Agarilytica rhodophyticola: one gene and its partner. The protein of the gene in region 1 interacts with the protein of each later gene in a pairwise test. Links are inferred from orthologs where the notes say so. Each region holds a gene or a part of one and is shown in the gene's direction. Other genes may lie near its edges.

Region 1 (3,544 bases):
TAAAGGGTTTCCAAAGTCTATCTGTACATCGGTTAATCAAGTAGTGTGCCACGGTATTCCATCAGAAAAGAAAATATTGAAAGAAGGCGACCTAGTGAATATCGATGTCACCGTTATCTATGATGGCTACCACGGCGATACCAGTAAAATGTTTTATGTTGGCAAAGTCGCACCGCATGCTCATAGACTGACGAAAATAACACAAGAGTGTCTATATAAAGCCATAGAGCTGGTAAAACCCGGCACTCAGCTAGGAGATATCGGCCATGTAATTCAAACCTACGCTGAAAAAAACCACTATTCTGTAGTCCGCGACTACTGCGGTCATGGCATTGGTAAGGTTTTTCACGAGGAACCTCAGGTACTCCACTATGGCAAACGAAATACAGGTATGGCATTGCAAGAAGGCATGACTTTTACCATTGAGCCGATGATTAACGCAGGTAAGGCACAAACAAAGCTTAAAGGTGATCAATGGACAGTGGAGACACGCGATGGTCGTCTATCAGCTCAGTGGGAACATACCCTTGCGGTGACCTCTGATGGCGTAGAAGTATTAACAGCACGTAAAGAAGAAGCATTCTAAACAATGGCGGCCAGAAAATATCCCGAGTTTCCATGCCAACCCCTTTGCTTTAATCAAGAAAGGTTTCGATCAGATCTTGCGGTTAAGCCGGTAATAACTGTTTTTAAAGATGCTATTGCCGGTGTTAACAAACACCTAGCCGATCGCTTTTACCAAGAAGAAGCCATTCGATACCTAATATATGAACGCTCAGCGTTTATTGATTTGATTCTGCACTACGCTTGGCATCATTCATTTGAATTAAACACGGATATTTCTCTGATCGCAGTGGGAGGCTATGGCCGAGGAGAACTTCACCCTCATTCTGATATTGATATCCTAATTCTCTTGGATAACAAAGCGGGCAAAAAATACGATGAGGACTTACAAGCATTCGTCACTTTTCTTTGGGACATTGGCCTTGAAATCGGCAGCAGTGTTAGGACAGTTAAAGAGTGCGCCAAGATAGCAAGTAACGATATTACCGTCGCCACTAACCTTATAGAATCTCGTACTATCGCAGGCAATAATAAATTGCTGCAAGAGCTTAACACTTTAATTTCACCCAAAAAAATCTGGAAGCCGCGAGATTTTTTCAAAGCCAAATGGGAAGAACAAACAACACGCCATCAAAAATACGAAGGCAGTGAAAACGACCTAGAGCCCAATGTTAAAAACTCCCCAGGTGGCTTACGTGATATACAAATGATTACGTGGGTAGCGAAACGCTATTTTGGCGTCAAAACGCTGCGCCAATTAGAAGGTAAGGGATTTTTTACCGAACATGAATTTGCTGTTTTTAGATCGGGTGAGGAGTTTCTCTGGAAAGTGCGCTATGGGCTGCACTTGCTTGCGGGACGTTCAGATGAGCGCCTACTGTTTGAACATCAACGGGAACTAGCAAAAATCTTTGGTTACCAGGATTCAGATAAGGGCTTAGCAGTAGAGCAGTTTATGTACGAATACTATCGTACTGTGACCGCCTTGCGCGGGCTCAACGATGTACTGCTACATTACCTCGCAGATGTGATTAATGGCCCATCCTTCAGAACCAAGATAAAACCTATTAACGAGCGCTTTCAACTGCGTAATAACTATATTGAGGTTACCAGCGACGATGTTTTCGATAAGCATCCAAGCGCTCTGCTAGAAATCTTTGTATTGATGGGAGATGCCCCTAACATCGCAGGGGTTACAGCATCGACTATACGTCTGATCCGGGACAAGCGCTGGCTTATCGATGACGAGTTTCGTGCCAACAGCGAAAACAAAAAAATGTTCATGGCCATATTTTCCATCGAATATGGCTTTGTCACCCAACTGACTCGAATGAAGCGTTATGGGGTATTGGGTCGCTATTTACCAGCGTTTGGTAAAATTACGGGCCAGATGCAGCATGACTTATTCCACCGCTATACCGTGGACGCGCACACCCTGTTGGTGATAAAGAATATGCGTCGCTTTACTTTACCGGAAGAAGAAAAGCGCTTCCCAGTGGCAGCACATGTTATCAATAATTTACCAAAGCCTGAACTGCTCTATATCGCCGGTCTATTTCATGATATTGGTAAAGGGCGTGGCGGCGACCATTCGTTGTTGGGTGCTCAGGATGCCAAAGAATTTTGCGAGTCTCATGGCCTGTCTCGGCGAGAAACACGCCTTGTCACTTGGCTAGTAGAAAAGCATTTGCTGATGTCTTACGTTTCCCAAAAGCAAGATATCTCGGACCCGGAGGTTATTCAAAACTTTGCCACCCAAGTAGGCGATCAATTACATCTAGACTACCTTTACGCCCTCACTGTAGCCGATATGTGCGGCACCAATCCAGATATATGGAACAGTTGGCGTGCATCTTTGATGCATCAGCTTTATAGCGAAACCAAGCGCGCTATGCGCAAAGGCCTTGAAAATACCGTCGATATACAAGAATTGATCGAAGAAACCCAACATCAAGCCATTATGAAGCTGAACGATAAGAATATTTCCCAGCAGCAAGCGATGGCTCTCTGGCAAGGAATGGGAGACGAGTACTTTGTTCGCGAGAGTCACTGGGATATCGCCTGGCAAACCGAAGCCTTGATTAACCACAATACTGATCAGCCTCTAGTGCTCGTTCGAGAAACGGCGAACAAAAGGTTTACTAACGCCACCGAAATATTTTTATATGTAAAAGATGCGCAACATGTATTTGTTGCGGCGGCCACTTGTCTCGCGCAACTATCCCTTAACATTCAAGATGCAAGGATTTACACATCGAGCACAGGTTATACCCTCGATACTTTTTATGTGCTCGATGAAAACTTTAATCCTCTCGGCGATAATCATGACGTGTTTGAAAAAATTTCTAACGCATTGTTAGAAGAATTGCGTCTGGTGGGGGAGTATTCTGATATCGCGGAACGCAGAACGCCAAGACAGTTAAAACAATTAGCCACACCAACACGAACAAGTATCTCGAATAATCTCAGTAAAAATTGCACGGTGCTAGAAGTTATCAGTCCGGATCGCCCAGGACTACTAGCAACTATTGCACAAATCTTTATGGACTTCGATATCAATATGCAAAATGCAAAGATTTCAACCTTAGGGGAACGAGTGGAAGACGTGTTTTTTATTACCAGCAGAGATGGTAATCCCCTAGGCGATGCACAGCTATGTATGGATTTGCAAGACGAAATTTGTCGTCGCTTGGATAGCCAAATCAAACAAGAACTTAATGAAGCGTAAACTCACTTTTTAATTAACCTGGCAGGCAAATATGCCGGGTTAATCGTTTGGGTAATTTATTAAAAATATGAATCCACATCTTGAGCAATTGCAACCTTATCCTTTTGAAAAACTACTTAAATTAAAACAAGGTATAGCACCTCCGGCAGATAAACCTCATATCGCCTTATCCATTGGTGAACCAAAGCATAATCCTCCAGAATTTGTATTGGACGAAGTCCGCGATCAATTGCATACCATTAGCAACTACCC
Region 2 (3,031 bases), 1.5 Mb from region 1 along the record:
CACCAAATTGAGTTTGCGAAGATTAGCTTCTATCAGGGCTTTGATCTTAGAGGCTGATGCTGATGCGTTTTTCTCTGTATTGCCGTTAGCAAGTGTCTGTTGAATATCGTTAAAGATTTGCTTTGCCAGTTGTTCAATCATTGTAAGAGGCCCTAAGGATGTGATTTTTTGCCCTATTTTAAACCACTCAAGCCTATTCAGGTAAGCACTTGAAAATGCTCTCAAACAGCTTTTCTCTAGTTTAGTGAATAGAGTTTGTTAGATGGATTGCTCATTTTAAATGTAATGTCTGCATTTGGTGCGTTTTGTTTGCGCCATATTTGGAGGTGAGCGTTATTTTGGTGCGACGCCTTCCACACCTATCAGTCCAGTTTGTAAGAATTCTCTCTAAGTTTTTGAAATATATCATAAAAAATACAAAATATTCTATTGGCATGAGAACTGCTTTTGTTTCTGCAGCTTCGTTTTGGGGGCAGTAATGGAATGGCGAAGCCACTATAAAAAAATTATTAGAGGGTATAGCAATGAAAAAGTTAACACTGTTGATGACGTCCGCTACTCTGGCTTTAATGGCTTCCCTGCCTTCGCATGCTGAGCTGGCTGCAAATATAACCGCAACAAATGACTACGTATGGCGTGGCATTAGTCAAACTCAAAATGGGTCGGCAGTGCAAGGTGGATTGGACTACACACAAGGTGGCTTTTTTGCTGGAACTTGGATATCAAACACCTCTTTCGGTTCTAGTGAAACGGACTTGTACACTGGTTTTGGCGGTGAGGTGGGCGATTTTGGCTATAGCGCAATGTTTATTTACTACTGGTATCCAGGAGTGAAAGCAGATTCAGACTTTGGCGAAATTGCCCTGGATTTTAGCTACAGCCTACTTTCTTTTGGTGCAGCCGTTACTGTTGTCAGCGAAATTCAAGAAGATACTGCAGCCTTTGCAGAGGGGGATGTTCACTACTATATCGGTATCGGTGGGGAAATTGAGGAGACTTGGAATCTCAGTGCCACCTACGGTTTTTATGACTTTGATGCCGATGGTGTCACCGGTGTTGGTGATTTGAGCTACGGTTACTTTGAAGTTGCCGCTACTAAAGATCTTGGGGACTTTGGTGAGGTATCGATCGCATTGAGTGTCGCCGATGACGAAGCTCGCAATGTTGGTAGTGCCAACTCCGATGAGCCCATAAGCCGTATTAGTTGGTCGAAATCTTTTTAGAAATTTTTGTGGGGGTAGTAGCCTTGTTCTACTGCTTTTTACTAAAGCCTTTTGGCGCCATGAAATAAAATCACGATATGAAAATTATAGGAGCAGCCCAGTGAAATTAATTACTGCTGTAATCAAACCTTTTAAGCTCGATGCAGTGAGAGAGTCTCTTTCTGAAATTGGTGTACAAGGGATTACTGTAACTGAAGTTAAAGGCTTCGGACGCCAAAAAGGCCATACCGAACTTTATCGAGGTGCGGAGTATGTAGTGGACTTTTTACCCAAAACCAAACTAGAAGTCGCTATTGCTGACGATCAAGTGGATTCTGTTATGGAAGCCATTAGCAAAGCGGCACACAGTGGAAAAATTGGCGACGGAAAAATATTTGTTTCTTCACTAGAACAAGTTATTCGTATCCGCACCGGTGAATCTGGTGAAGACGCCTTATAAAAATTGACAATGAGAATATATAAGTAACATTTGGGGAACACTATGGAGACTCAGGTACAAGAATTACAATTTGCCTTAGATACGTTTTACTTCCTGGTAAGTGGCGCCTTGGTTATGTGGATGGCCGCGGGCTTTGCAATGCTAGAAGCCGGACTTGTAAGAGCTAAAAACACCACTGAAATTTTAACTAAGAATATCTCGCTATTTGCTATCGCATGCACCATGTTCATGATCTGTGGCTATCAACTTATGTATAGCGGCAATGGCTTCGGTTTCTTTCTTTCCAACTTAGCTGATGCTGATGCTGGTTTAGGCTATTCAAACGCAGCAGACTTTTTCTTCCAAGTAGTGTTTGTGGCAACGGCAATGTCCATCGTTTCAGGAGCGGTTGCTGAGCGCATGAAACTATGGGCGTTTTTATTATTTGCTGTTGTTATGTGTGGCTTTATTTATCCTATGGAAGGCTCTTGGACTTGGGGAGGCGAAGCTATCATTGGCTCTTTCCAAATTAAAGGTAAGCCTGAAGGTGCCGGGGTTGATTTTCAAGATTTTGCAGGCTCAGGCATTGTTCATATGGCCGGTGCTGCAGCGGCGTTAGCTGGTGTGTTAATTCTGGGGCCTCGTAAAGGCAAGTACAATAGTAATGGTAGTGTTAACGCCATACCGGGCGCTAATTTACCATTAGCAACATTGGGAACTTTCATTCTTTGGATGGGTTGGTTTGGCTTTAATGGTGGCTCACAACTTGTTATTTCTACCAAGGGTGACGCCGGTGCTGTAGCGATGATTTTCCTCAATACCAATGCAGCGGCAGCAGGTGGATTGATTGGCGCCTTAATGGTTGCTCGTATCATGTTTGGCAAAGCGGATTTAACTATGGCGCTCAATGGTGCTTTAGCGGGCCTTGTGGCGATCACTGCCGGCCCTGATACACCTTCTGCTTTAGTAGCAACAATTATCGGCCTTGTAGGAGGCGTGATAGTGGTTTTCTCCATTGTTGGCTTGGATAAGTTAAAGATAGATGATCCTGTTGGTGCTATTTCTGTTCACGGTGTCGTTGGTTTATTTGGCTTGTTGGTTGTGCCTCTTACTAATGACAGTGCTAGCTTTGGTATGCAGATTCTAGGTGCTCTGGTTATCTTTGTATGGGTGTTTGCTACTTCTTTGATTGCTTGGTTTGTAATCAAAGCTGTGATTGGCGTGCGTGTGTCTGAGGAAGAAGAATTTAATGGCGTCGATATTTCAGAGTGTGGTATGGAAGCATATCCAGAGTTTTCATCAGGCGCGAAATAAGTAACTATTTACTTCTGTTGGCCGGGCAATGCCCGGCTTTTTTTTGCTTGCTTGAATGTCTGTAAAGGAGTTGTTA

Evidence for each region.
Region 2: the proteins of BVC89_RS20480 (region 1) and glnK interact in binary tests that used the Escherichia coli proteins (3 or more experiments, as listed by UniProt). The link is inferred for Agarilytica rhodophyticola from one-to-one orthologs.

What each region holds. Positions count from the first base shown.
Region 1 is NZ_CP020038.1:4,950,099-4,953,642, forward strand. Bases 281-3,492 are described here. They hold BVC89_RS20480 ([protein-PII] uridylyltransferase), read left to right. Parts: upstream 281-589; coding sequence 590-3,292; downstream 3,293-3,492. Other genes in these bases: map (type I methionyl aminopeptidase), read left to right, coding at 281-586; dapC (succinyldiaminopimelate transaminase), read left to right, coding at 3,360-3,492. Also shown: more of map, read left to right, coding at 1-280; more of dapC, read left to right, coding at 3,493-3,544.
Region 2 is NZ_CP020038.1:6,431,500-6,434,530, reverse strand. Bases 294-2,992 are described here. They hold glnK (P-II family nitrogen regulator), read left to right. Parts: upstream 294-1,323; coding sequence 1,324-1,662; downstream 1,663-2,992. Other genes in these bases: BVC89_RS26600 (ammonium transporter), read left to right, coding at 1,705-2,955; BVC89_RS26610 (TorF family putative porin), read left to right, coding at 525-1,223. Outside these bases: BVC89_RS26615 (accessory factor UbiK family protein), read right to left, coding at 1-141. UniProt on the Escherichia coli protein: Involved in the regulation of nitrogen metabolism. Regulates the activity of its targets by protein-protein interaction in response to the nitrogen status of the cell.